Regions from separate parts of the Alteromonas sp. Cnat3-28 genome, predicted to be linked through region 1. Evidence: predicted binding sites of a transcription regulator. Region 1 holds the regulator's gene; each other region holds the start of a gene.
What was found. Region 1 encodes FNR, which switches genes on or off when oxygen is low (the NO sensors DNR and NnrR bind a similar motif). Its sites were predicted from a motif close to TTGATCTAGATCAA; they were not measured.

Region 1 (9,899 bases):
TGGGTGATGACAAAATTCACGTTGTTGCAGCGTATGTATACAGCCTTTCAAATGATTAATGATTTAAATCATTAAATATCTTAAAAAGCCTCGTTACTACGGGGCTTTTTTTATGAGAAAATACAGCGGTATAGAGAGTGCCATGCGAACATTCTTTGTACACTTTTAACATGTCTCGCCAACACTATATTTATCATTATTTGCCGGCTTTACGTGTAGTTGGGGAAGTAAAAATAAATATGTTGTTAGTGAAGTAAATACGAGAAAAGATTTCGATGAATAGACCCTGGTATAAAGAGTTCTGGCCCTGGTTTTTAATTGCCGTTCCTATCATTACCCTCATCATGGGTGGCGTGTTATTAAACCTTGCTATTTCTACCGAAGATAGCTTGGTGGTAGACGACTACTACAAAGAAGGAAAAGCAATTAATGCCCGTCTGGACAAAGAAGCCATAGCCCGCCGCATGAATATCACCACTGATTTAACCATTGAAGATGGAAGCATAGCGCTGCAATTTCATTCGGGGATTCCTCAAGAAGGTAACGCGGTTAAATTAAGTTTCTATCACGTAACGCTAGAAGAGCGCGATGTTAGCGTTTTATTGAGTCGCGACGCTAACGGTATTTATCGCGGCTTTATTGAAGAAAACCTTGACGGTAAATGGCGCATATCGCTGACGCCGATTGATGATAGCTGGAAAATTCAAAACACGGTCTATCTGCCCCACACTGGCAAAATGAAATTCAATCCATAATGACGAAGCACGACTGTTACCATTGCGGCTTGCCTATAGCGAGTCCAGACAATGGGAAATTTACTACTGTCATTTTAGGGCAACAACGAGACATGTGTTGCCCTGGCTGCTTAGCGGTAGCTGAAGCGATCGTTAACAACGGCCTTGAAGACTATTACCAGTTTAGAACCGAACCGGCGCAAAAATCTGACGACAGTATTTTAGAAACGTTAGATAAGCTAAAAGTCTATGACGACCCTTCCCTTCAAGAAGAGTTCGTGTTTGAAGAAGGTCAGGACAAACAGATTCAGTTGACCCTTGAAGGTATTACATGCGCTGCGTGTGGCTGGCTTATCGAAAAGCAGTTGTCAAAAGTTGAAGGAATAAAGCAAGTCGCGGTGAATGTACAAGAGCGCCGCGCTTTAGTCACTTGGTCACCGTTTCAAATTAAGCTTAGCCAAATTCTATCTACGCTAAAACGCATTGGTTATGTTGGGTCACCATTTCACCCCGACGAACACGAAGCCAGCTATAAGCGCGAACAAAAAACCTTTCTTAAAAAGCTTGGCCTAGCAGGCATTATGACCATGCAGGTAATGATGCTGATGACGGGGCTTTATTTTGATTGGTTTGGCGCCATTGAGTTAGAGACCCGCCAATATTTTTATTGGGTTGCCCTTACACTTACTACACCTGTGGTGCTGTATTCAGGCAGCAACTTTTATATGGGCGCCGCTAAAGCGCTAAGCGCCAAAACGGTTAATATGGACGTACCCGTTACGCTCGCAATATTCGGTACTTACATTGCTGGAATTCGTTCTACAGTATTAGAGCAAGGTGAAGTGTATTTCGAATCCATTTGTATGTTTATTTTTCTGCTGTTACTTAGCCGATTCTTAGAACATCGCAGTCGTCATCGCGCCGCACAAATCTCTGCCAATATGATGCAGTATGTGCCCGTATCAGCTACCAAAGTAAATCCGGATGGCAGCCTAACCGAGTGTCTGGCTAAGCAGCTAAAAATTGACGACGTAGTGCTGGTGAAGCCTGGTGAAACAGTCCCCATTGATGGGGTGGTAACGGACGGCAACGCAGCGGTTGACGAATCTATGCTTACCGGCGAGTTTAACCCCGTGCGTAAGTCGAACAGTAGCCCGGTATACGGCGGCACGGTTTGTCAAGATGGTACGCTAACCATTACGGTTACGCAGACCCTCAAAAATGCGCTGGTAAATCAAATTGTACGGCTGCAAGCAAGTGCGATGGCGAGTAAACCTAAAGCAGCGCAGATAGCCGATAATTTTTCTCGCTATTTCGTTACTGCGGTATTGCTGATTTCGGCGTTAACCTATGGCTTTTGGGCGTATCAGGGTAGCGACGAGGCATTTTGGATCACCATATCGGTGCTGGTTGCCACCTGTCCTTGCGCATTAGGATTGGCTACGCCATCAGCGTTAACCTGTGCTATGGCAAAGTTAAACAGACAAGGTATTTTATTAAAACGGGCCGATGCGCTTGAACAAATTACTGACATTGACACTATCGCATTAGACAAGACCGGTACGCTCACAAAAGGCAAGTTCACTATTTCAAATGCCTGGTACGCAGACGGTGTGGATAGTGACAGTGCGCTATCAATTGCACGCGCTTTGGAGTCACGCTCTGAACATCCAATTGCCAAAGCCTTTAGCGACGGTATAGCCTTTAGCGACGGTATAGCCTTTAGCGACGGTATAGCCTTTAGCGACGGTATAGCCTTTAGCGACGGTATAGCCTTTAGCGAGAATTCTGCCTCTAGCGGCAGTGCTGACGTTATCGATAGCACGGTACACAAAGTGACTAATTTTACCGTTACGCCAGGAGGTGGTATCAGCGGTGAGATCAATGACACGTTGTTTTCTATGGGTTCTGCAGCATTCAGCGTTCACGAATCTCAGCTAAAACTCATTGAAGCGTTCCCTTCAGCTAACGTGTTTCTCACGGTTAAGGGGCGTATTATGGCGGCGTATGAAGTAAAGGATTCACTAAGAGAAGATACGCAAGAAACTCTCGATATATTAGCTGCAAGCCATACCCTCGCCGTTTTAAGTGGTGATACACAGCAAAACGTTAATGCGCTTACCGCACCATTGCCAATTTCGACCGCTAAAGGTGGCCTAACACCTGAGCAAAAGTACGAAGCCGTTCAAGCTATGCAGCAATCTGGCGCGAAAGTGATGATGATGGGTGACGGTATTAACGACGCTCCAGTTCTTGCCAGTGCTGATGTGGCAATTGCAGTGGGTAATGCCACAGACGTGGCTAAAACTGCCGCCGACGTGATACTGCTTGGCGATCAGCTGCTTTCTGTACCAGAACTTATTCGAACTGCGCACCAAGTGAAGCAAAAAATAAGGCAAAATATTGGCTGGTCGGTAGGTTACAACGTTTTGATCTTACCTTTCGCCGTATCAGGCCTACTTTCACCGTGGATGGCTGTTGTTGGTATGTCGTTAAGCAGTATCATTGTGGTCACAAACTCAACGCGACTCTTGAGCAAATAGCATGAGTATTATTTACGTATTAATTCCAATCGCCATCATCATTGTTGCCGTCGCTATCGTGATATTCTTTTGGGCGGTGAAAACCAATCAATTTGAAGATTTAGATCGCCAAGGTTATAGCATACTGTTTGACGATGATCTTCCGCCAGAAGAAAAAAAGCTAGCTGAGCAACGCAAGCAACTTCAAGACAGTAAAGTAGACAAAAGCCAAGCGCCACATGGAAGGGATTAACTACTTCTCTGCCTTTCTTATCGGCTTAGCCGGTGGAGTTCACTGTGTGGGAATGTGCGGTGGAATTGTCGCTGCGCTAAGGATGGTATCGCCTAAAGGCGCTTCAGCACTACCCTATACCCTTGCCTATAACATGGGACGTATAGTGAGCTACACTATCGCCGGAGCAATAACCGGGGCACTTGGAAAAATTGCAGCAGATTATATACCTCTTGCCAACTATGCCCTTTCCCTACTTAGCGGAATCATGTTGCTTCTACTGGCGTGTTATTTGGGTAAGTGGTGGACTGGCTTAACAGTGCTGGAAAATGCGGGTAAAGGCCTATTTTCCAAAGTCCAGCCGCTTTCAAAACGCTTTTTGCCATTTAAGACCCCTTTAAGTGCGTTGCCTTATGGTTTTATTTGGGGTTGGCTTCCTTGCGGTTTGGTGTATTCCACACTTACCTGGTCTCTCGCGGCGGGTAACGCGCTAGAAGGCGCTGCTATTATGTTCTTCTTCGGTTTGGGTACATTACCCACCTTGCTCGCTGCAAGCGCTGGTAGCCAATATATTGTTCGAAGTTTTCAACATAATCATTTTAGACAAATTATTGCAGTAATAATGGCAATATATGCCGCTTATCTTATTCATGGCGCAATCGTTTAAAAATGGGTGTATTATTGTCGGGTATTCTTTTAGAGAGCGTGCATTATGAGCAAAGGAAGCCAATTTTCTATTCACTGTCAAAACTGTAGTTTCAGTCACCTGTGTTTACCGGTGGCGTTAAACAAAACAGAAATCGAGTCTCTTGACGATATTATTGAACGCAAGAAGCCGCTTCATAAAGGTGACACGCTGATTCAAACTGGTGATAAATTCCGTTCTCTATTTGCAGTGAGAACCGGTTCATTCAAATCATTTGTGACTAATACCGAAGGTGAAGAACAGATTACCGGCTTTCACTTTCCTGGTGACATTATCGGTTTCGATGCATTAAGAGAGAACAAACACCAAAGCTATACCTCTGCGTTAGAAACTGCCATGGTGTGTGAGCTTCCCTACGAGACCCTCGACGAAATGTCAGTGCAATTTCCAAAGCTGCGCCACCAAATCATGAGCTTCATGAGCGCTGAAATAAAACAAGATCACGACATGATCATGCTTTTAAACAAGCGAACCGCAGAAGAGCGTTTATTGTATTTTATATCACATCTTTCTCAGCGCTTTGAAGAGCGTGGCTTTTCCCATAGAGAATTCCACTTAACCATGACGCGCAACGAAATTGGAAACTATTTAGGGTTAACGATTGAAACGATTAGTCGTCTGTTAAGCCGTTTTCAAAAAGACAACATCATAAAAGTAGACGGCAAGCTTATTACTATTTTGGATTTCGATAGGCTAAACACCAAACTAGCGGCGCTTAACGGCCCTAGCGTTGTCTGCGGTTAGTCCTTTTTAAGTGTTAAATAAGGCGCGCACTAAGCGCGCTTTTTTGTAACCTGTTGTCCCGTCCTAAAATACGTTGACATAAAGAGGACTTCTTTATGACAACTTCAAGTAATCAAAGACCTAAGCGCACACAGCGTGATTACACCTTAGCTTTTAAATTGGGTGTGGTTGAGCGTGTAGAAAAAGGCGAATTCACTTATAAACAGGCACAAGCTCACTTCGGAATACAAGGAAGGTCGACGGTACTGGTTTGGCTCAGAAAGCATGGTAGACTCGACTGGTCGAAACCATTTCAGCATCCACTTATGCCAAGTTCAAAAGAAACACCAGCCGAAAAAATAAAACGTCTCGAGAGAGAATTAGCTGACGAAAAGCTCCGTAATAAAATCCTTAATGGAATGGTAGATATTATGGATAACGAGTATGGAGCGGGTCTCAGAAAAAAGTACTTATCCGGTACGTCTGGCAAGCCAAAAAAAGAAAAGAAATAAATTTGGCGGCAGCATGCCGGGTTGTGGGAGTATCGAGACAGTCGGTTTACCAGGCTGTTTCTCGCATGGAATGTAGAAGAGCAGAGCTATCGATAATTAAAGATTGGGTACTTTACTGGCGCAAGTATATGCCGCAAATAGGGACGCGTAAGCTCTATAAACTTATAAAACCAAAGTTGGTTGAGCATGGGATTAAACTAGGTCGAGATGGCTTTTTTACTTACTTAAGGAGCGAGGGGCTACTCGTTAAGCCAAAGAAAAGCTTTACCAAAACTACATTCAGTAAACATTGGATGAAAAAGCATCCAAATTTACTTAAGGAAGAAGGTCTGCATAATGCAAAGCATGTGCTTGTTAGCGATATCACCTATCTCGAATCCGACCAAGGTGTACACTATCTATCGTTAGTAACAGACTCTAGCACGCGTAAAATTGTAGGGCACCACTTGAGCTTGGACATGAGGGCTGAAAATGTAGTCAAAGCACTGAAGATGGCCGTCAGAGATAAACGATATGCAGGTAACAGTGTTCACCACTCAGACAGAGGGCTACAATACTGTTCAGCTATCTACCAGAATGAGTTGAATGCGAATGGGATCCAGCCGTCAATGACAGATGGTTACGACTGTTATCAAAATGCATTAGCAGAACGAATAAACGGTATACTTAAGCAAGAGTTCTTACTCTACCGATGTAAAACAATCGAAGAGTTGAAAATACTCGTTACCGAATCAATCAATATTTACAATGAAATGAGACCGCACTTAGCATTAGATATGGAAACGCCTAACGCAGTGCATAATAGAAAAGGCCAGCTTCGAGAGCTGGCCTAATAACTGTCAACCTATATTAGGACGACACATGTGTTAGCCACCTATCTACCCTTTCAGCGCCACGCCGGTTGCTCCATATTCAATTAGGTAGGTTCACTCATGGTCGCCTCGTAAAATTCTTGATCTAAAACAACTTACGTTTTTCCCAATGTCGTTTATAGTTAGTATTAGAAAGCTTCGATTTCGACAGCCGCTACTAAGTTTCGTAGTTAGGGGAACGTTATGATTGAGTGTAAACGAATTCTGGCCGTGGTAGATGCCGAGCGCGATAACCAACCTGCACTAAGCCGAGCTTATGAACTCGCTTCAAAAACAGGCGCTTCAGTTACCGCAATGATGGTGGTATACGACTTATCTTATGATATGACGACCATGCTTAGCCCGGATGAGCGCGAGTCAATGCGCGATGCAGTTACAAAGGAGCATGCAAAATGGCTTGCCACCCACTTAAGAGAACAAGGATTCACTGAAACTGATATCGTTGTAGAATGGAATAATCGTGCGTATGAGTCGATTATTTACTACACCCTAAACAATCAGATAGATTTAGTGGTAAAGGCAACCAAAAAGCACGACGATCTTGCTTCTGTTATTTTCACCCCCACCGACTGGCATTTAATGCGTAAATGCCCTCGGCCAGTATTGCTCGTTAAAGAGCACGACTGGCCAGAAGGAGGAGAGATTATTGCTGCAGTAAACGTAGGCAGTGAAGACGATGAGCATGCCGCACTTAACGATAAGCTCACCCTCATTGCTAACGACTACGCCTCTTTATTGAAAGGTAGCGTAAATTTGGTCAACAGTTACCCTTCTACACCACTTAATATCGCCATAGAAGTGCCTGAGTTCGACCCCGATACCTATCACGACGCGGTAAAAAATCATCATTTAAAAGAAATGCGTAGTCACGCGTTAAAGTACGGTATTCCTGAAAACAAATGCGTAGTAAGAGAAGGCCTTCCGGAAAAAGTTATCCCACAAGTGGCAAAAACACTGGATGCAGAGCTGGTTGTTATTGGTACCGTTGGCCGTGTGGGAATTTCAGCGGCCCTAATTGGTAACACTGCAGAACACGTAATCGACGAACTCAATTGCGATGTGCTTGCAATTAAGCCTGATGGATTTGTGTCGCCGTTGTCGGTGTAGTCTTTTCATCAAGTCTACATAGCCCGTGTTTGCCGTTACTTAGCGGCCAACACGGTATGTCACCAACAAATTTAACTTCACAAGCATGGTCTCGAAAAGCCGCTTTAATGTATAATGGTGGCTTTATCACAAACCAAGCTAGTTAATTATGAGTTTAGGCACAAACAGTGCTGACGCGTCGCCATTAAATGCTGCGCAAAGTAAGCAAAAGTACAACTTCAACAAACTTCAGAAACGACTTCGCCGCAATGTGGGTAAAGCCATTGGCGATTTCGGTATGATTGAAAACAACGACAAAGTAATGGTGTGTTTATCTGGCGGTAAAGACAGCTACACCATGCTAGATATTTTATTGTTTTTAAAGAAGATTGCGCCTATTCACTTTGATATCGTTGCGGTTAATCTTGACCAAAAGCAGCCTGGTTTCCCAGAACATATCTTGCCTGAATATCTAGAAAGCATTGGCGTTGACTACAAAATTGTAGAAGAAGACACCTACTCTATTGTTAAAGACAAAATTCCAGAGGGAAAGACGACTTGCTCTCTCTGTTCTCGCTTGCGCCGTGGTATTCTGTACCGCACGGCAAAAGAGTTAGGTGCGACTAAAATTGCATTAGGTCATCACCGCGACGACATGCTAGAAACGTTTTTCCTCAATATGTTTCATGGTGGCAAGCTTAAGTCTATGCCGCCAAAGCTAGTCAGCGACAACGGTGAACACATCGTTATTCGTCCATTGGCGTACTGCACAGAAAAAGACATCGAGAAATATTCTCAGGCCGCTGAATTTCCGATTATTCCGTGTAACCTTTGTGGCTCACAAGAAAACCTACAGCGCCAAAACATAAAGGCTATGCTTCAAGACTGGAACCGTCGCTTCCCAGGTCGTATAGAGTCGATGTTCCGTGCGCTTCAAAACGTAGCGCCTTCACACTTAATCGACAGCAACCTTTATGATTTTAAAGCTATAGCTACACAAGAAGGCCCGGTAGAAGACGGTGATATCGGGTTCGATGAACCTTCTTTCACTACAGAAAATAGTACGGACTTCAGTGATGAAGATAATACTATTGAAGTAATAAACATTATGGAACCTAAGTAAATGAAAATCGGACTTGCGCTAGGTGCCGGTGCCGCAAGGGGCTGGACTCACATTGGCATAATTGAAGCATTAGAAAAACTCGGCGTAAAAATTGACGTTGTAGCGGGATGCTCTATTGGTGCCTATGTTGGTGCTGCCTACGCAAGTGGCAAGCTGGAAGGATTGAAAGAGTGGGCCTGTTCCCTTAGCGACTGGCAGGTACTTGCTCTTATGGGTGTAGGACTTAGACGCGGCGGCATTGCCAGCGGACAGAAGGTTTTCGACAAGCTAGCAAGCGAGTTTTGTGAATCGACTTATGAAGACATGCTTAAGCCGTTTGCGGCTGTGGCTACCGACCTTTATACCGGCCGTGAAGTAGTGTTTAACTCTGGTCCTATCGGAGACACCATTCAAGCATCCTGCGCTATTCCCGCACTTTTTGCGCCCGTAGCACATGGTGATCGTTGGTTGGTAGACGGTGCCGTTGTAAACCCTGTACCGGTGAACTTATGTCGCCAATTAGGGGCCGATTTTGTAATCGCGGTTAACCTTAACGCCGATTTCCGACCACTTCGTCTTGAAAAGTTGAGACAAGATCATGAAGAAAACCAGCGCAAAACCGAGGACTTTTTTACAAAGAGTCAAAACGTACTACGCCAATGGTTCTCTCCTGACAACAAAGAAGAAAAAGCCCTAGAGAAAAAAGATGAAAAAGACAGCGTCTCGGCTGGCAATGTAAAGACTGAAGAAGGCATTGCTTCTGATGTGATTGAAAAAGTGGAAGAAGAGTTGACCGAAGTCCCCGCTAAAGTGAACAAGCGAAACCCGCCGGGAATTATGAGCGTGATGAGCAGTTCACTTGAGATACTTCAAGCTCGCGTCACACGTTCACGTTTGGCTGGCGATCCGCCTGACATTCTTATTGAGCCTCAGCTTACCGACGTGGGTATTATGGAATTCCACAGAGCCGAAGAGCTATGCGCGAAGGGCGAAGAGACCATCGCGCGTTTAGCAGAGCAAATTAGGTATCAGCTTCTTACCTAATCCCAAATATGCATTTAGCTTGAAGCCATAGCGGTAACACGTAGCGGCGCATGAGGCAGTGTTAAGCCTTTTGCGTCGTTGATCCAATCTTGTTCTAGATGCAATACGCCGTTATTGATTTGCACACCTTGTGGTGTAATGAAATCTAAATTCTTGTCATCAAACTGAATCATCAAGCCCTTTACCGAAGGCATCATGAAAGACAAAAAACTTCCCATTTCATTAAAGAAAGCTTCGTACTGACCATACAAAAACGTAAGGTCGTCTTTTGTGTAATACTGCTTAAGATATTCCGGCTTGGTTTCAAGTTGTACCGACATATCACACACGTTCGCGCGTTCGTTTAAATCGATGCGAACCAGTGCG
Region 2 (9,899 bases), on a different contig from region 1:
AAAGCGTAATCTGTCGCTATTCGACCAGTGGCTTTTTAGTAAATCGTTTTTTGTTATGAAGCTGCCGATTAATGGTCTTTCGCGGAATCTATTGGCAATAAAAAAGGCACTGCCTCCAGTGCCTTTTGGTTTTAATTGCTGACAACGAAAAGTCCGCTGTCATCTGCATCAATACGAATGGTTGATTCCGGTATTAATTCGCCAGCGAGTAATTGATGCGCGAGTGGATTTTCCACCTGCACTTGTATCGCTCGCTTAAGCGGACGTGCGCCAAACACTGGGTCGAAACCCGCGTCCGCCAATTTATCCATAGCCGCGGCAGACAGAGTAAGCTTATACCCTTTTTCTGCGAGCCTAGCGCGAAGCGAGGCAAGCTGAATTTTAGCAATAGATTTAATTTGCTCCTTCCCTAATGGATGGAATACCACAATATCATCGACGCGGTTGATGAACTCCGGTCTGAAGTGTTGCCCTACAACACTCATTACCGACGCCTTCATATCGTCATACTGACTTTCGTTGTGCTTATCTTGAATGATATCTGAGCCTAAGTTGGACGTCATGATCACAACGGTATTTTTAAAATCTACAGTACGTCCTTGTCCGTCAGTCAACCGGCCGTCATCTAGTACTTGAAGCAGAATATTGAATACATCTGGATGTGCCTTTTCAACCTCGTCCAACAAAATGACCGAGTATGGCTTGCGACGCACAGCTTCGGTTAAGTAGCCACCTTCCTCGTAGCCAACATAGCCTGGAGGTGCCCCCACTAAGCGTGCTACCGAGTGTTTTTCCATAAACTCTGACATATCGATACGCACCATGGCATCTTCAGTATCGAACATAAAGCCTGCCAAGGCTTTGCAGAGCTCAGTTTTGCCCACGCCAGTTGGCCCTAAAAATAAGAATGAGCCAATAGGTCGGTTTGGATCCGCAAGCCCAGCACGTGAACGTCGAATTGCGTTTGAAACCGCTTCAACCGCTTCTTCTTGTCCAACAACTCGTTTGTGAAGTACGTCTTCCATACGCAACAACTTCTCACGCTCGCCCTCAAGCATTCGCGCTACAGGTATACCCGTCCATCGCGAAAGCACATCTGCAATTTCAACGTCCGTCACTTTATTTTTAAGTAACGTCGTCTCGCGAGTTTCGTTTTCAGCCGCTTGCTCTAACTTTGCTTCAAGCTCTGGAATACGGCCGTACTGAAGTTCCGACATACGATTTAAATCAGATGCACGTCGCGCTATCTCCAAGTCAAGTTTAGCCTGCTCAAGCTCCCCTTTAATGGTTTGAGTGCCCTGCATGGCGTCTTTCTCATCCAGCCACACTTTCTCAAGCTCTGCGTACTTGGTTTCCGCTTGCTCACGCTCTAACTCAATCATCTCAAGTCGCTTATGGCTCGCATCATCTGTTTCTTTGGCCAGAGCTTGCTCTTCCAATTTTAGCTGGATGATACGACGCTCTAGACGATCCATCTCTTCGGGCTTGGAGTCTATTTGCAATCGAATGCTAGACGCAGCCTCGTCTATAAGATCAATGGCTTTGTCAGGCAATTGGCGGTCGCTAATATAACGATGCGACAAACTTGCCGCTGCAACGATAGCGGGATCAGTAATATCTACCGAGTGATGGAGCTCATAGCGCTCTTTTAAGCCACGCAGAATAGCAATAGTGTCTTCAACGCTTGGTTCTTCAACTAATACTTTTTGGAAACGACGTTCAAGTGCTGCGTCTTTTTCAATGTACTGACGATATTCATCCAGTGTTGTAGCACCAACGCAGTGAAGTTCACCACGGGCTAACGCAGGTTTAAGCATATTACCTGCATCCATCGCTCCATCGCCCTTCCCTGCACCTACCATAGTGTGCAGTTCGTCAACGAATAAGATCACGCGGCCTTCTTCTTTAGCCAGCTCATTAAGCACTGCTTTAAGGCGTTCTTCAAACTCACCGCGATATTTAGCTCCCGCCACTAACGCGCCCATATCAAGGGCAAGAACACGCTTGTTCTTTAAGCCCTCAGGCACTTCGCCATTAATGATGCGCTGAGCCAATCCTTCAACAATAGCCGTTTTACCCACACCCGGCTCACCAATGAGTACTGGGTTGTTTTTGGTTCGACGCTGCAGTACTTGAACAGTTCGGCGAATCTCATCATCTCGACCAATGACCGGGTCGAGCTTGCCTTGTTCTGCTCGCTCGGTTAAATCTGTCGTGTATTTTTCAAGCGCTTGACGTACATCTTCAGCATTAGGATCCGTGACCTTCTGGCCACCACGCATGTCGTCTATTGCGCTTTCAATAGCTTCTTTAGTGATATTCAGGCTTTTGAGGATTTCCCCCAAGCGCCCTTTATCTTGTAGCGCCGCTAGAACAAAGATTTCTGAAGTGATGTATTCGTCTTTTCGCTGCTGCGCTATCTTGTCACAAAGATTTAGCAAAATGCCGCTGTCTTTACTTAATTGAACATCTCCCCCAATGCCTTCAATACGAGGTAGGCGCTCAATAGCTTGGCTCAGTGCTGAGCGTAGCGCATTTACATTGATGTTTGCTTGGTCAAGCAAAGGGCGTACTGACCCGCCTTGCTGATTTAGCATGGCAGTCATTAAATGGACAGGTTCAATGTATTGATGATCTCGCCCCAATGCGAGTGATTGAGCATCGGATATTGCGAGCTGAAATTTACTGGTAAATCTATCTAGTCTCATAATCTCAACCTAATTAATGAACAACTATACCTGCGTTAACACGCCGCGATTACGAACATTTTAACTCTCGCTGAGTGGGTAATGATCTATGCGGAATGGTATTCTTTATGTTCTAGTTATGTAGGCTGCTCAATTGCGATTCAAGTATGAGATTAAAAAGTTAGCCAAAAAGATAACAAATAATGTATGAAGTTTGATCTAGCGCAACTGTTTGATCAGACTAAAACTGCCGCCTTTTTTCGAAACAATTTAAAGCAGGCCTATTACGCTAACTATACGCCCAGTCGTGCGCTTGTTTTGATGCGTAGCTCTTCGATGGGAATAAAAACGCTGTTCGTCAGTGTAAGTGCACAAGTTACTTTGTGTAATATTCTCAACGCCAGCTTGCTGCAATTGCACCTGTGCCACTAGAGGCAGATCTAATAAGTACTTCCCTCTATTAGAGCTATTAGCAATGGCACCGTCTATATGGCGAAACTTACTCGCCAACTGTACATCAACTTCGTAGCAGGGCCCGCTGATTGCAGGACCAACCCAAGCGATGAGTTTTTTTGCATCGCTGCCAAAGTGTGAAACAGCACTTCCGATAATGTTAGTATCGAGACCTTTCCAACCAGCATGTACTGCCGCCACTTCTTGACCGCTTTCATCACACAATAAAATGGGCACGCAGTCTGCGGTCATCACCGCACAAAAATGCGATGTTGAAGAAGAATACGACGCATCAGCGGTGGTATCTGCGCTCGGCAATGACACCACGCGGTTGCTGTGCACTTGCTCCAACCATGTGATCTTTTCACTATGTGGAATTAGGCTTCTATTGGCTTTTACTAGTAGGAGGTCGTCCCCCACGTGGGCGCCAACGTTTAAACCTGCAAAATCACCTATGCTTGTACCTCCCATTCTTGTCGTTGTGTATGCAACAACATTTGCGGGACATGACCACGCTGGAGTAATCAAATCCAGCGTGGATGATATAGGTGAATTTGCAGATGACAATGTCATAAGTTCGCCTTACTCATTAAAGCATATCTTGTGGATTGTCCGCGGTGTCCTTTTTCACGGCTTTAAGCAAGTCCTGCATATCTTGAGGTAGGGGAGCCTTCCACGTCATCCACTCTTCCGTTTCAGGGTGAAACAGCGAGAGCTGTGCGGCGTGCAACGCCTGACGTTGGAATCCGCGAAGCGCAGCGATAAATTCTTCTGACGCCCCTTTAGGAAGACGAGGACGCCCGCCATAAACTTGGTCGCCAAGCAAAGGATGCTTAATGTGGGCCATGTGTACGCGGATTTGGTGCGTACGGCCAGTTTCAAGTTTCAAACGCAGGTGCGTGTATGCGCGAAATTTTTCGATAACACGAAAATGAGTGACCGCTGGTTTGCCCATTTCACGTACTGCCATATGCGTACGTTTTGTTGCGTGTCTACCAATAGGCGCATCTACAATACCACCAGCGACCATCGTACCTAAGGCAACGGCTTCGTATTCACGACTCATTTCCCGACGTTGAAGTTGGTCAACAAGATGCGTTTGAGCAGGAATTGTTTTTGCTACTACCATTAACCCCGTCGTGTCTTTGTCAAGGCGATGGACAATGCCCGCACGTGGAACTTTGTCTATCTCTGGACAATGATTTAACAAGGCATTTAGCACGGTACCGCTTGGGTTTCCTGCACCTGGATGCACAACCAAATCTGCAGGTTTGTTTATGACTAGGATGTGTTCATCTTCATAAACAATGTTTAACGCGATGTCTTGCGCTTCGCTCGTTACTTGTACATCCATTTCGGCCTGTACAGTAACAAGTTCATCCATTTGCATTTTGTGGCGAGGCACGGTGATTACTTCACCGTTTACAGCAACATTCCCATCTTGGATCCAAGTTTTTAGCTTAGAACGAGAATATTCAGGGAACAAATCAGCCAAAACCTGATCTAACCGTAAACCAAAATGCGCAGCTTCCGTTGAAGCTTCTAATTGTATTGTGTTCGGCGACTGTGTCATAACACCATTGATTACGTCTAAAAAAGGGTATTATAACAAGTATTCACGCTGTACACTGCCTTGTTTACGTTTTTGTATGGTTTTTCTCATCGTTAGTACGTTAGAATGCAATTAAAGTGTTGTTGTTTAACACATGAGCTTAGACAGCGAAGTATTAAAACTGTTTAGCAGGAAAATAGAATTATTATGAAATCATTTCGTCTACTGGCCCCCGTTTTATTGGGTGCTATGGTATCTGTCGCAGGATGTAGCTCTTCAGATAATGAAGAAAAAGCCGTATTAGCTAACATGGGTGCGCAGCAACTGTACGACAGAGCAAAGCAGAGCATGGAAGTAGGTAACTTCAGCGCTGCGGCACAAACGTTAAGCGCGCTAGATTCGCGCTACCCGTTCGGTCCCCTATCCCACCAGGTACAGCTAGACCTTATTTATAGCTATTATAAGTCAGGTAAAAACGAAGAAACGCTTGCCACTATCGACAGATTTATTCGTCTGAATCCAAACCATTCAGATGTTGATTACGCGTATTACATGCGTGGATTAACTAACATGGAATCAGATAGCAACCTTTTCCAAGAGTTAATGAATATTGACCGTACGGATAGAGACCCGTCGAAGTCTCGTGCTGCGTTTGAAGATTTCCGCAGACTGATTCAACAATATCCAGATAGCAAATATGCCGCAGATGCGAAACAGCGCATGGTTCATATTAAAGACCGCTTGGCTCGCTATGAAATCGCTATTGCACGTTTCTACATGAGACGCCAGGCTTATGTCGCTGCAGCAAACCGTGGTCGCTATGTTATAGAGCACTTCCCGAATACCACTCAAGTGCAACAAGCACTCGAAATTATGGTTTCAAGTTATGAGCAGCTTGGCCTAGATGAATTGCGTAACAATGCGATGAAGACACTAAAGCTTAACTACCCTGACAGCGAATTTATTAGCTAGATTTGGCTATTCTGTTTTGCTATAGCTTTATGCAACCAACAAAAAAACGCACTGTTGTGCGTTTTTTTGTATCTGGATGTCACATATTGACTGCGTTCGCTTGATAGATTACTAGCGGAAAAACAAGTGACTAAAAGGGTTTAACAATCTCGCAAGGCCCGAAGTAAAGTGCAATGGCTGATCGACAATGCTAAATACAAGGCAGCCTTCTTTACCTTCGGATCTTGGCGTGTGCGTTTTATCACCATCCATGAAAATAAAGTCGCCGGTATCATAACGACTTAGCCCATCACTGAACTCACCATCAATGACTAATGTATATTCCGTTCCACGGTGCGTGTGCTCAGGTACACTACCACCACTTCCCATAAAGATAAAATTAGCTACACCTTGGTTTCCAAGGTCAACTGGCGCCTGCCACAGCTTCCCGACCAAACTTGACCAGTTACCTGTCTTATCGATGTAGCGGTGAAGTGTTCTGGGTAAAGTGAATACCCTTCCATCTAACTCGATGGTATTTGCGCTTGCCTGCGCCTGCAAGGCCGCCCGCCTCTTTACGGGCTCACGATACGCTGTGGGCTGTTCCATCAAAGCATTATTTTGTTTCGATGATGGGAGCTGCGTAATTTGGGATAGCATGTCACCAAACTGAAGCGACATTTCAGCTCTGTCGCTTGCCGATGAATTGGCGTTCGAAACCATTTGAGCAGCAAGACTTTCCGTTTCAATTTCAACAAAACGCTGACATTTCTCACACATATCACAATGTGCAGAGACCATCAGTGATATAGCAGGTGACAATGTGCCCTCAACAAAATCTTTAAGTTGCTGGGCACTTGGGTGAAACCTAATCATTATCGTTTAACATGACCTTTAATCGTTGAAGTGCCAAACGTGTCCGCGACTTTACTGTACCTAATGGAATTGAAAGCTCATCGGCGACTTCTTGTTGTGACTTGCCATCAATATAGATAGCTTCAACCACTGCTTTCTGTTTTACAGGTAGTGATTCGAACAAATAGCCAATCTGCTCTAAAGTAACTTGTTCGTCAAGTGGCGCCTCGTTTGCATCGGCTGTTTGTTCGCATAAAACTGGCCATAGATCGTCAGAACAAACATCCTCTTTTCTATTCTGCAGCTTTCGAAGCATATCAAAGCGAATGTTGCGTGCGATTGTGAAAATCCACGTTGACGGAGAACCTTTTTCTGCATTGAACAGGTGCGCTTTCTGCCATACATTCGACATAGTATCTTGTACCAGTTCCATGGCCAGTGCCTCATTACCCATCTGTTTCAGTGCATAAGAACGCAGCCGAGGCGCGAAGTAGTTAAACACTCTCGCAAATGAACGTTTGCATCGGGTGTCTGCAACCGCGACAAGGTAATCAGACATTTCAGTTGCACACTCTTTAGGCTTGATTGTGCTGTTACTTTGTTCCAAAGGAATTCCAACTAACATAAGATTCGTCCGCTTTTCCGTTTTGGTTGTATCATTCTACGGCGTTATGACTTAAAACGTTTGCGAAAATCGCTAATATTGGATTACGAATTTGTAATGTCTTTATCCGACTCAACGACTAAGCGATTAGTGCAGAGAGATAGTTCAGTAAACTGGTACATTCTCTTTGCGCTAAAAAGTGCTGTTTTTGCGAGCCGTCTACTGGCAATAATTCTAACCACCGATTTAATACCCAATTAGGGCAATCAAACTTTGGTGATTCATAAAGCGATGCCAACTCTTCGTAATTTCCAAATATTTCTTTAAGTCGCTCGTCCATAGGCGCTATTTGTTGAGGAGCCAAATCGCACTGCCAAGGTTCTAACACCTTGCAACTACCGGTACGAAGACCATCTTTTTCAACTTCTATGCTACTTACCTCAACTAAATGAGAACCAGCAACCTTTATGCCAAGCAACCCATCATCGAGCATGTCGAAGTCAACAACCTGCGCATAAGTACCTATTTTATGAATATGCTCATTCAAATTTTTGTCACCATTAGCATTAAGCATACACATCACAAAGCCTTTGTTTTCAGCACATGCCTGCTTAACCATTCGCACGTATCGTGGCTCAAAAATGCGCAATGCCATTCTACCTTCCGGCAAAAGGTGCGCAGATAAAGGAAATAAAGGAAAACGTTCTACACTCATACTCAGCACTTCCGAAAACACGAAATTAATTACGCAAGTGAGAACAATTAGGATCGAATGGGAAAATTTTTCACATATAAATGGAAAAACATGATCTTTAGCACGACGATTAATGTAATTTAGTTTTTAAATAAAACATTAACAGATTTCATATCAGAGACTTGCAATTTGAACGTGAAAATAACCGCGAATTTTTTTAAGCGTCGACATTACCGCTATGCAAATCTGATTTTGAATTATGAGTTAAGGAAAGGCCATGGACGTCATTGGACGCTTTTGTAAAATTTACACAGACATATGTCAAATTTCTCCAGACGACCTAGAACATATCTATGCCGACGACATACTGTTTATCGACCCAATCACTACACACCATGGCATTGATGAAGTAAAACGCTATTTTTCCAACTTATTGACGCAAGCCGAAAGCTGTAAGTTCGACATTGCGGACATTTTTACTTGCTCGCCGAATGGCTCAAAAGAGCATCCATCAAGTCATTCAAAGGTTACCCATATCGCAAACTGGACGATGACACTTACGCTGAAAGATAGTGATAAGCAAATTACGCTAGATGGCACCACGCAACTTGGTGTCAGCGATGACAGCATTATTTACCACAAAGATTATTACGACTTGGGCGAAATGGTCTATGAGCACGTACCCATCCTAGGTTTTGTCGTTAAAAAAATTAAAGGGAAGCTAGCAAAGTGAAAAGTATTCTAATTACTGGCGCCACATCGGGTATTGGTAAAGCATTAGCTATAAAGGCTGCAAACAGCGGTTATCAAGTGATTGCCTGTGGTCGAAATGAAGACACACTCAACGAGCTCAGTAAGTACAATAATATTAGCGCATGCCAGTTCGATGTCACTGATCTTGACGATACTCGACGGGCGCTAGCAACGGTTAAATTTGACATTGCTGTACTCAACGCTGGTACCTGCGAATATGTAGATATCGACGACTTCGAGCCAGACATGTTTCGCCGCGTATTCGAACCTAATTTCTTTGGCGTTGTTCATTGTGTAGACGCTCTTCTTCCACGACTTAAGCAAGGCGACAAGCTTGTGATTGTTGACAGCATGGCTCGCCTACTCCCTTTCACACGAACGCAAGCGTACGGTGCGAGCAAAGCTGCCCTACATTATTTTACTAAATCATTAGAAGTAGACCTTCACCACAAAGGCGTGAAAGTGCAAGCGGTGTCTCCTGGATTTGTAGAAACGCCCCTCACAGATAAAAACGATTTTGAAATGCCAATGAAAATTAGCGCTGAAGAAGCCGCTGACGCTATGCTTAAAGGAATAGAGGGCAACAAACAAACAGTTTTCTTCCCTCGGTTCTTTGGTTTTATTCTGCGCTTTATGCATATACTGCCAACCCCACTGCAAAAGCGATTGTCGTTGGCAATGAGAGAAAAACAATAAGAGAAGATGAATGAACAATAAGATTGCCATCATTGGCACAGGTATTTCTGGTTTGACCTGCGCGCACCTTCTAAATAGGCAGCACGACATCACTGTGTACGAAGCAAATGACTATATAGGTGGTCATACTGCAACGAAGAAAATAAGCGACAACGGGGAAACTCACCATATCGATACAGGTTTTATCGTTTTTAATGATTGGACCTACCCTAATTTTATAAAGCTCATTAATCAGTTAAATGTTGAGTATCAACCAACAGAGATGAGCTTCTCTGTAATGAGTAAAAAGGCAAACCTCGAATACAACGGCAATAACTTAAACAGTTTATTTGCACAGCGGCGTAATATTCTGAGGCCTAAATTTTGGCGCATCGTGAAAGACATATTGACGTTTAACAAAGCGTGTAAAGCGATGGTCGCAGAAAACCGTAATACTTCTTCACTTACGTTAGAAGACGTCATTAGAGAATTAAAACTCAGCGATGACTTTGCACGTTATTATATTTTGCCTATGTGCGCCGCAATTTGGTCCAGCAGCTTAGAGCAAACGAGAAAGTTTCCACTCACGTTCTTTTTGCAGTTTTTCAACAACCATGGCTTGCTCAATATTACCGACCGTCCTCAGTGGTACACAATTAAAGGTGGGTCAAGCCA
Region 3 (9,899 bases), on a different contig from region 1:
GCGAAGCATGTCGGTAACCGTGCTGGTGCGTTTTTTGTGGTATTTACGGGCATAGAAATCTTCTGCAAATGCTAGCAGCGTATCCGATTGCGGATTATCAATTATCTCTTCAAGGGTCTGTTTAACACTATTTTCATTTCCGTCCTTGTAGTTCTCTCTTAACCACTTTTCTTTTGCCTTATCGCTTTGCGCCGCTTTCAATACTTCTAGCCCTTTCGCTCTATCAAACATCAGCACTTTTAGACCTAGTGCATAGAGAAACTGGTCGCGATAAAAACATGCCGACACACCTTCTGTAATGGGCAGTTCACCTTCGGCAATGGCAAGCAACATATCATCGTTATAAAAAGCTAACTGGCTGTAATGGTTGGCGTAAAACCATGACGCTTGGGCGTCGCTTTTAGTTTCAAAACGCGCCGTATCCGTTACGGAATCAGAACGGGTTCTCATTACGCCTAAATCGCGCATAGAAAACTGATTTAGGCGGCTTTTGGTGTTACCAAAATAGATAAACAGCAAATAGCGAAGTGCATCGTCGAACAAGCACACTAAGTAGTTATCTAGCGAAAAACGCTCTGGCCAGCCTCTAGCTTCGATATGTTCATTAAGCAACGTCACGAGTTTAGGCTTGGTGAGAGATGCGAGCCCCTGAATACTGCCGTATTCAGCAAGTAGCTCAAGCAGAGCATCTTTGGTCAAGACACCTGCGATGTCATTAAGCGAAGCGTGGGTAAGGTCACCAAACCAGCCGTTGTCGGTAAGCCAATCTATTTGCTCTTGTGGCACAGCGATTTCGCTATAATTGAACTGCGTCCTGTCAATCACTGCGTACTTGCGATTTGCAGCGCGCACAACAACACACTGTTTGTCATCGTCTAACGCTTTAAAACGCCTAACAAAGTCAGTGGCTTCGTCACTTAGAAGCGCTCTGCTAGCACCCTCAAAGAACCCAAGGAACTCGTGAAAGTGTGTAAGGTAATAACGTGGCGGTAAATCTTTTCGCATGAAGTATCTTTGGCTGTGAAAACACCAGCAGTGTATATTTATACAGCCACGCGAATCAAATTAAATCCTCCGCGATTGGTTATCACATCTGCTGCCAATAGTGCACAGCGTGTACTTTTACACGCGTACGCGCTGTTTAGACACCCAATGAAAGAACGAAGAAAGCTGCGCATCTGCCAATAAACGCTGCAAATTGAAGTAGTGTTTGGCCAACGTCATCTCATCATAAAATCGATGTATACCGCTGTGACATTGTCTGCAAATGTAAATGCCGTCCTGAAGCTCCGCTTTGCTAAAGTGCTTTTTAAAATAGGTACGCCTGTGCATTTTTCGCGGGATAAGATGATGGTAAGTAAGGCGAGTTTCTCTATTACAGCACGGGCATTGACCAACTTTATTTGCCACAAAGTCACCTTTTTCGTCTATCACATCTATTATTTGTGAAACCAATTTTCTGATTACTCATAAGCGTCAAATAGCAGTCTTGCCCTTTTCTCTAAAAATCAGATACAAGGGGCGTGTCTAAAAGAAAATCCACTCGTCTTTGCATTACGTAACAAATAGCATTAGTGATTACAAAGGCATTTAAATATGAGTTTAACTCGTTCCATGGGCTTTTCCTGTCCTTACTGTATGGCTCCAAATGATGTTGAAATAGATGAAATTAACGATGTTGACCAAGTACAAGTGCTCGACTGCCAAGTGTGTTGTCAGCCCATTGAGCTTACTGCTTATCAGCACGGTGATGACATTCAGATAGAGGCAGAAAGAGAGAATGACTAAGCAGTTTACCCGCGGTGATATAGACGCCTTTGCACAGCGCTACCGCGCAAACCTAATTAATAGTTTGTCTGGTTTTAAATCGGCGACTTTGGTGGGTACAACAAACGGCGTTACAAACAATTTGGCTATAGTGAGCTCTATTGTTCATGTCGGTGCAAACCCGCCTCTCATTGGCATGATCATGCGTCCACATACCGTCACGCGAGATACGTTAAGCAATATAAAACAGCAGGGCTTTTATACGCTAAATCACGTGGCTGTTGACTGGGTCGACAAAGCCCACCAAACATCAGCCCGCTATGCGCCAGATGAAAGTGAATTTGAAGCCGTTGGGTTAACCGCGCAGATCAGTGAGTCCTTCAGTGCGCCGTATGTCAAAGAAAGTGAAATTAAAATGGGCTTAAAAGTAGCACAGCATTTTACTTTGCTTAATGAAACCGAAATGGTTATCGGCGAAATCCAGGAGCTCTACGTTCCTGAGCAAATAATAGATTCAGACGGCTATGCTGATATAGAGCAAGCGCAAACGGCCTGTATCTCAGGCCTAGACAGCTACCACAGCACACAACGAATTGCGCAATTTGCATATGCAAAGCCCGATGTAAAGTTAACCGTGAAGTGAACTAATAAACTGTCCAGCGGTCTTATATTCAATACTTATGATTGTAACTCTGAAGTTTATTTAATCTGGATCAAGCGAAAATGCGACATTTCGTTCGATCTTTTTTCAAAAAGAGATAGTATTTAAACATGAAACAAAACCTGCCTCTTTGGGCAGGTTTTTGCGTTTAAGGCACTGAATAAAAAAGAATCATTATCGTTTCTATCTCTTAAGGAGAATGTTATGAAATCTGTAAATCGCCGTGACTTTTTAAAGCTTTCTGGCTCGACGGTTATCGGTCTTACATTAGGTGGTGTAGCGTTACGTGCTCAGGCTCAAGAACAATTGAGTGCTGATGACCCTACTGCAAAAGCACTGAACTACACACCGTCGTCAACTGTTGAAGGTGCAAAATGCGCAAACTGCATGTACGTGCAGGGCGCCGATGGCGAACAACACCGCCCTTGTAACATTTTCCCTAATAAGCTTGTTAACGCTGATGGCTGGTGTAGCGCTTGGGTGAAAAAGCCTGGCTAACCAATCGAAAGAAAAGACGTTCAAAAGCCCTTGAGTTAAACCAAGGGCTTTTTTCGTTTCTGTTGAGGCGAAATACGATTATGTATCCTCATTTCCCGCTAGCGAACTACGTCAATTCCGTCTTCGATACCTTTCAACGCTGGGTTGTCAAAACGTGTAGGCAGAAGGCCAGGCTTAATGAAGAAGCCGTGTTTTGCTTCAAAGACTCTACCTATTTTCAAAACACTTTCGTCTTGCCACTTACCACCAATAAAACTAATTCCCACAGGAAGATCTTTTACTTGTCCGGCAGGCACTGTGAGATGCGGATAACCAGCGATGGCAGCCAAATACCCTATACCAATAAAGCCGGCTGGCGAATGGTCGCCGTATACTCCGTCGATAAGAAATGATGGACTGTTCGAGGGCGCAACCAATATATCAACGTTGTGTTTTGCTAATAATGTATCGATACCGTTCTTGCCTGCAGTGTCTTGAATAAGGCGCAGCGCATTTTGATACTTTTCACTGTTAATGGCTGTCGACGCGAGCGACTTCTCGAATATATCTTGGTCGAATAACGCTAACTCGCGTTCTGTTTTATTATTAAACGCGATGAGCTCTGATAAGTTCCTAACAGGAAGCTCTGCTGGCGACGTCGACAAGTATTCGTTGATGCTATGATGAAACTCGCTAAGCAAAACATTATAAGAGTCGGCCCAAAAAGAATCTGGCTGAGAGAAGTCACTGATGTCCACCAACGTAGCGCCCGATGCTTTTAGCTGATTCAACGCCCTTTCATATACGGCGAGTACATGAGGATTATCGCCTTGGCGGTACCTAACCACACCAATTCGCTTACCTTTTAAATCTGTAGCCAGCATTGAAGATGTTGGCATAGAAGGGCGGTGAGACTCTGCGTCTAGTGTCGCGTTATCGCTTGCATCAGGGCCCGCCATGATTGCCGTCATTAGCCAGGCGTCTTGAACGTTAGACGTAATTGGTCCTGCGGTGTCCTGACTGAAAGAAATAGGCACTATGTGAGTTCTGGAAAGCAAGCCCACGGTTGGTTTAAAGCCGACTACCCCGTTTATGGATGCCGGACAAATAATAGAGCCATTGGTTTCGGTGCCCACGGCAAGTGACGCGAGGCGAAGTGACATGGCAGCGCCCGAGCCCGATGACGAGCCACAGGCACTTCTTGATAGCATATGCGGGTTTCGGGTAAGCCCGCCAACTGCACTCCAGCCGCTGATAGAGGATTCAGAGCGAAAGTTTGCCCATTCAGACAAATTGGTTTTACCCAAAATAATTGCCCCTGCCGCTTTCAGTTTTTCTACGATAGGCGCATCGCGACCAGTGTCATTAGCAATAAGCGCCATTGAGCCGGCTGTGGTGGGCATCTCTTTACTTTCTATATTGTCTTTTAGCAGCACGGGAATACCTGCCAGAGGGCCAAGCGTCTCGCCATTCGCTAGTCGTTTATCGATGGCCTTCGCTTCGGTCAGCGCGTTAGGGTTCAACGCTAAAACGCTATTTACCTTTTCATCTAGCCGTTCGATTCGCGCAAGATAACCGCTAACGAGCTCAGCAGATGTCGTGTCGCCACTCGCAATAGCTTGCGCCTGAACGTGAGCAGGCTTATCTAACCATTGCTCAATCTTATCTGTATGATTTGCTTGAGACACGCATGCAGTGCATAGCACGACTACGGCCAGCAAAAAACCCTGTTTCAACATAAACCTTTCCTTAACGTATGATCCTAGCGCCTGTTACTCCTTCTTATTATGCAGCTTTTGACGGCAATAGAAGGTAACGTAATGTTAGTTTCTTATACGTTGAATCAGAAATAGTTCACTGTCTAAGAATTATTTTGCCGTTTCCGCTACGGGAAGCTTATGAAGGAGGTTATCGAGCTTATATTCATCAAGCAGTAACTGATACCGCCCATCTTCAATAAATAGCCGAAGGGTGGCGTTGAACTTGGCTCTTAGCGCTGGGTCGGGGATTGCAGCACTGTAAGGCGATATAGGAAAAAGCTCATGAAAGACGGTTGCGTCTTCGGCATAAGCACTGTTTGCAGATTTGAAGTAGTTGAAAATATTTCTATCGAGAATGGCAACATCGACACTGCCGCGCATCAGCATGTCCACTTGACGATCTTGTCGTGCCATTTCTAAATAGGTAGTTTGCGATGCGAGAGTTCGCCCAAAGTCCTCACCTAATACCGATTGAGCGGTTTGAAAAGCAATGACGCTTTTACCTTTCAAGTCGTCGATACTGTCTATCGTCAGTTCTCTGTCTGCGCGTGTTACCACGACGTTCTGATAGATAATATATGGCTCAGTTAAAATGCTTTGATCGACTATGTGTGCAGGATTAAGGGTAAGTCCAATGTCAACGGCGTCATCTTTTAATAACCTTGCCGTACGCCCGAAAGGAACATAAATAGGCGACAATCCATATCCCATTTCAGCAAGGATCGCCCGCACCAAGTCAACTTCAAAGCCGGTGTGTTCTTGTGAAATAACGTATGGAGGCTTGTTCCAGCCCACAACCACATCTAGCTCTTTCGCGCTAAGCGGTATGATAAAACACAGTAAACAAACAGCAGATAAAAGTGCGCGCATACAACAGATGAACCAAACTATAAATTAAACGATACCCTTCTCATAATATAAACTTATATTAGAATTTCACCAGTCGACAAAAGGTTAGTTTTTCTCGAGGCTTACGTAATCAATTGAGCAGCCAAGTTTTATTGGGTACTTGAGAGCCTGTTGAGAACCAAAGTGGTTAGATTTGATCATGCCTCTGTAAGCATCGCGTTTTCATTTACTGAAAGCTTTTCGCCTGCCTGCATTTTGTTTACTGCCAAGCAAAGGTACAATAATGAGTAAAGGTCTCAACGATTGATAAATATGGCTTGGCTACAACTTCGAATTAATACCTCTTCTGAACATGCAGAATCAATAGGTGACATGCTTACAGCAAACGGCTCACAAGCAGTTACCTATGTGGATGCGAAAGACACCCCCATGTATGAGCCCAAGCCGGGTGAAGTGTTACTGTGGCCCGATACACAAGTCGTCGGCTTATTTGAAGCTGATGCAGATATGAAAGGCATCCTTCAGCGCTTGGGTAAAGCCAAAGTCTTGGGCCCTGATTTTAAATATAAGCTTGAGCCACTTGAAGACAAAGACTGGGAGCGAGAGTGGATGGATAACTTCCATCCTATGCAGTTTGGCGAGCGCTTGTGGATATGCCCAAGCTGGCGCGATGTTCCCGATCCAAACGCCGTTAACGTAATGCTAGATCCTGGGCTTGCTTTTGGTACCGGCACTCACCCTACCACAGCGCTTTGCTTGCGCTGGCTTGACGGCATAGAGATGACGGATAAAACCGTCGTCGATTTTGGCTGTGGCTCTGGAATATTAGCGCTGGCTGCGTTGAAATTGGGTGCTAAACGCGTCATCGGCATTGATATCGACCCACAAGCGCTACAAGCAACAAAAGAAAATGCACGACGCAACGGCGTTGAAGACCGTTTGGATGTATACCTTCCTGAAGACCAGCCTGAGCTTGAAGCCGATGTGGTGATGGCGAATATCTTGTCAGGTCCATTACTAGAACTTCAAAGCGTTATTACAAACTACTGCAAGCCAGGCGGTTTGTTAGTTCTTTCTGGTATTTTGGCGGAGCAAGTTACGCGCATAGAAGAAGCGTACGCTAACGATATTACTCTTGAACCCAGTGCGATTGATGGCGAATGGGCGAGAGTGTCGGGCAAAAAACACTAAGTTTGAGTGATAAACCGACCAGTCGGTGAAAATTACGCCCAGTTAGAATAGTGTGTTTTCGGTCAACCACCTCAAAATTGCGACGAAAATTTGTACGACAAAGCACGTTACCGCCTAATTAATTGTTAATTTTTTTCACATTACAGCCCTTTCAAATCGGGGGCTGTAAGACTTTCGTACAATATTTAAACTAAAAATCGACGTTAGCTTACTAATGTGACAGATTTTTTTCACTGTCAAGACCACGGAGTGAAATTTTGTGCGATTTTTAGCCTTTTCAAGCCTTGCGAAAACACGTACACTTAGCGCCCCGTTTTAGCCGGGTGTATATTTTCTGTGCAGTTTTAGATGGCGAGCTATACATTTTATAATGCGAATTGGACCTTACGAGTTAGAAAACAATTTGATGTTGGCCCCCATGGCTGGCGTAACAGACAGACCGTTTCGCCAACTTTGTAAGCGCTTAGGTGCAGGGCTTGTTGTTTCAGAAATGCTTTCGAGTAATCCGAAAGTTTGGAACACAGCTAAATCACAAGCGCGTATGAATCATGAGGGTGAAGAAGGCATTCGCTCTGTACAGATAGCTGGGGCTGATCCTGAGCTTATGGCTCAAGCAGCACAATTTAATGTTGAGAACGGTGCGCAAATCATCGATATCAACATGGGTTGTCCTGCTAAAAAGGTCAATAAGAAGCTAGCAGGTTCTGCATTGCTTCAATACCCAGACACAGTGGAAGCGATTATTAAAGCAGTAGTTAATGCTGTTGATGTACCCGTGACACTAAAAATTCGTACCGGCTGGAACCCAGAAAATCGCAATGGGGTAGAGATTGCCCGCATTGCAGAGCAAAACGGCATACAGTCGCTTGCTGTTCACGGCAGAACACGAGCTTGTATGTATAAAGGAGAAGCTGAATACAGCACCATACGTCAAATAAAGGCGGCAATTTCAATTCCTGTTATTGCAAATGGTGATATTACTTCTCCAGAGAAAGCACAAGAGGTGCTGAATTACACCGGTGCAGATGGCGTAATGATAGGTCGCGGCGCGCAAGGTAAACCTTGGATATTTAAGCAAATCCAACATTATCTTGAAACGGGCGAGAACCTACCAGCACCGCCGCTGTCAGAGTTATATGAACTCTTGCATGAGCACGTAGCCAATGTGCAGGACTTTTATGGCGACATAGCCGGTGTGAGAATTGCCCGTAAGCACGTGGGCTGGTATCTCGCGGAGCACGATACGGATCGTCAGTTTCGTAAAACGTTTAACGCTATCGATGATGCGAATGAGCAACTCGATGCACTAAATGCATATTTTCAAGCGCTGCAGACACGAGAAACCCGACAGATTTCTCCCGCAGCATAGTGATGACTAACTTAAGAGCAACACAGTATTATGTTCGATCAAAACGTGACTTCACCTTTTACTACTACAGTAACTACGCCTTCACAAACGCAAGCTCAAAAGCCACTGCGTGACTCTGTAAAGCAAGCGGTTAATAAGTACCTTAAGCAATTGGATAACGCAAACATCGATAACCTGTACGAAATGGTACTGGCTGAAGTTGAAGCGCCGCTGCTAGAAGAAGTCATGACTTACACACGCGGCAATCAAACCCGCGCTGCCATCATGATGGGCATCAACCGTGGCACACTTCGCAAGAAGCTTAAGCAATACGGCATGAACTAAGATTCCAAGGGCTTTGCCCACCAAAGAGCACCAATCGGTGCTCTTTTTGTTTCAACACTACAACATTAGAAACTTAAAATTTATGCAAACACCAAAACCAATTAAACGTGCTCTCCTTAGTGTCTCTGATAAAACCGGTATCCTCGATTTCGCGACAGCGCTGCATAACGCTGGCGTAGAACTTCTGTCGACGGGCGGTACTGCTAAACTTCTCGCTGACGCTGGCTTACCTGTTAAAGAAGTGTCTGATCACACAGGTCACCCAGAAATTATGGCTGGCCGCGTTAAAACCCTTCACCCGAAAATTCATGGCGGTATCCTTGGTCGTCGCGGTACCGATGAAGCAGTGATGGAAGAACACAGCATTGCGCCGATCGACCTTGTGGTGGTTAACCTTTACCCGTTTGCTGCTACCGTGGCAAACGAAGACTGTACGCTAGAAGATGCGATTGAAAATATTGATATCGGTGGGCCAACGATGGTTCGCGCTGCAGCGAAAAACCATAAAGATGTCACTATTGTTGTTAATGCGGCGGACTACTCTCGCGTGCTTGCAGAGATGAACGACAACAATGGCTCGTTAACGTACAACACCCGTTTTGACCTTGCGATTAAAGCGTTTGAACATACGGCCGAATACGACGGCATGATTGCAAACTACTTTGGTGCTCGTTTAGACAGCACAGGTTGTGAAGCAGACTGTGACCACCAGCACAGTGAATTCCCACGTACCTACAACATGCAGCTTACTAAGAAGCAAGACCTTCGCTATGGCGAAAATAGCCACCAAGAAGCGGCATTCTATGTTGAAAACAATGTTCAAGAAGCGTCTGTGGCTACCGCTACTCAGCTTCAGGGTAAGGAACTGTCATTCAACAACATTGCTGACACGGATGCGGCGCTTGAGTGCGTAAAAGAATTCGAAGAGCCAGCATGTGTAATCGTTAAGCACGCTAACCCATGTGGTGTAGCGATTGGCGAAGATATTTTAAGTGCCTACGACCGTGCGTTTAAAACTGACCCAACGTCTGCATTTGGCGGAATTATCGCGTTTAACCGCGAGCTTGATGCGAAAACGGCGCAAGCAATTGTTGACCGTCAATTTGTGGAAGTCATTATTGCGCCGACAGTAAGCGATGAAGCGAAAGAAGTAGTAAGTGCGAAGAAAAACGTACGTCTTCTAGCATGTGGTGACTGGGCTGGTCAGCTAACTGAAGGTTATGACTTTAAGCGCGTAAACGGCGGTTTATTAGTACAAGAGCGCGACTTCGGCATGGTTGAAATGGAAGACCTAGAAGTTGTGACTAAGCGTAAGCCAAGCGAAGAAGAACTACGCGACCTGATGTTCTGCTGGAAGGTAGCAAAGTACGTGAAGTCAAACGCAATTGTTTACTGCAAAGACGGCATGACAGTGGGCGTAGGCGCAGGCCAAATGAGCCGCGTTTATTCTGCGAAAATTGCGGGTATTAAAGCTGCCGACGAGAACCTTGAAGTAGCAGGC

Region 2: clpB (ATP-dependent chaperone ClpB) is a predicted target of FNR. The motif match lies at 2,902-2,915, and genes of this name have one in related genera.
Region 3: MHM87_RS03080 (high-potential iron-sulfur protein) is a predicted target of FNR. The motif match lies at 2,471-2,484, and genes of this name have one in related genera.

What each region holds. Positions count from the first base shown of each region.
Region 1 covers NZ_JAKREY010000001.1:104,462-114,360, reverse strand. The annotation lists gene ccoP (cytochrome-c oxidase, cbb3-type subunit III) at 1-59, shown strand, start outside; gene MHM87_RS00555 (FixH family protein) at 276-755, shown strand; gene MHM87_RS00550 (heavy metal translocating P-type ATPase) at 755-3,277, shown strand; gene ccoS (cbb3-type cytochrome oxidase assembly protein CcoS) at 3,279-3,509, shown strand; gene MHM87_RS00540 (sulfite exporter TauE/SafE family protein) at 3,496-4,155, shown strand; gene fnr (fumarate/nitrate reduction transcriptional regulator Fnr) at 4,201-4,938, shown strand; one part of gene MHM87_RS00530 (IS3 family transposase) at 5,034-5,385, shown strand; one part of gene MHM87_RS00530 (IS3 family transposase) at 5,385-6,262, shown strand; gene uspE (universal stress protein UspE) at 6,485-7,408, shown strand; gene ttcA (tRNA 2-thiocytidine(32) synthetase TtcA) at 7,557-8,510, shown strand; gene MHM87_RS00515 (patatin-like phospholipase family protein) at 8,511-9,533, shown strand; gene MHM87_RS00510 (DUF2987 domain-containing protein) at 9,548-9,899, opposite strand, start outside.
Region 2 covers NZ_JAKREY010000029.1:12,870-22,768, forward strand. The annotation lists gene clpB (ATP-dependent chaperone ClpB) at 132-2,708, opposite strand; gene pgeF (peptidoglycan editing factor PgeF) at 2,958-3,713, opposite strand; gene rluD (23S rRNA pseudouridine(1911/1915/1917) synthase RluD) at 3,730-4,713, opposite strand; gene MHM87_RS18705 (outer membrane protein assembly factor BamD) at 4,900-5,664, shown strand; gene MHM87_RS18710 (ChrR family anti-sigma-E factor) at 5,776-6,519, opposite strand; gene MHM87_RS18715 (sigma-70 family RNA polymerase sigma factor) at 6,512-7,123, opposite strand; gene MHM87_RS18720 (LON peptidase substrate-binding domain-containing protein) at 7,242-7,817, opposite strand; gene MHM87_RS18725 (nuclear transport factor 2 family protein) at 8,074-8,529, shown strand; gene MHM87_RS18730 (SDR family NAD(P)-dependent oxidoreductase) at 8,526-9,245, shown strand; gene MHM87_RS18735 (FAD-dependent oxidoreductase) at 9,256-9,899, shown strand, end outside.
Region 3 covers NZ_JAKREY010000002.1:211,858-221,756, forward strand. The annotation lists gene MHM87_RS03060 (exonuclease domain-containing protein) at 1-1,005, opposite strand, end outside; gene MHM87_RS03065 (hypothetical protein) at 1,123-1,410, opposite strand; gene MHM87_RS03070 (CPXCG motif-containing cysteine-rich protein) at 1,597-1,788, shown strand; gene MHM87_RS03075 (flavin reductase) at 1,781-2,410, shown strand; gene MHM87_RS03080 (high-potential iron-sulfur protein) at 2,633-2,926, shown strand; gene MHM87_RS03085 (amidase) at 3,025-4,644, opposite strand; gene MHM87_RS03090 (transporter substrate-binding domain-containing protein) at 4,774-5,535, opposite strand; gene prmA (50S ribosomal protein L11 methyltransferase) at 5,827-6,705, shown strand; gene dusB (tRNA dihydrouridine synthase DusB) at 7,076-8,074, shown strand; gene fis (DNA-binding transcriptional regulator Fis) at 8,105-8,398, shown strand; gene purH (bifunctional phosphoribosylaminoimidazolecarboxamide formyltransferase/IMP cyclohydrolase) at 8,481-9,899, shown strand, end outside.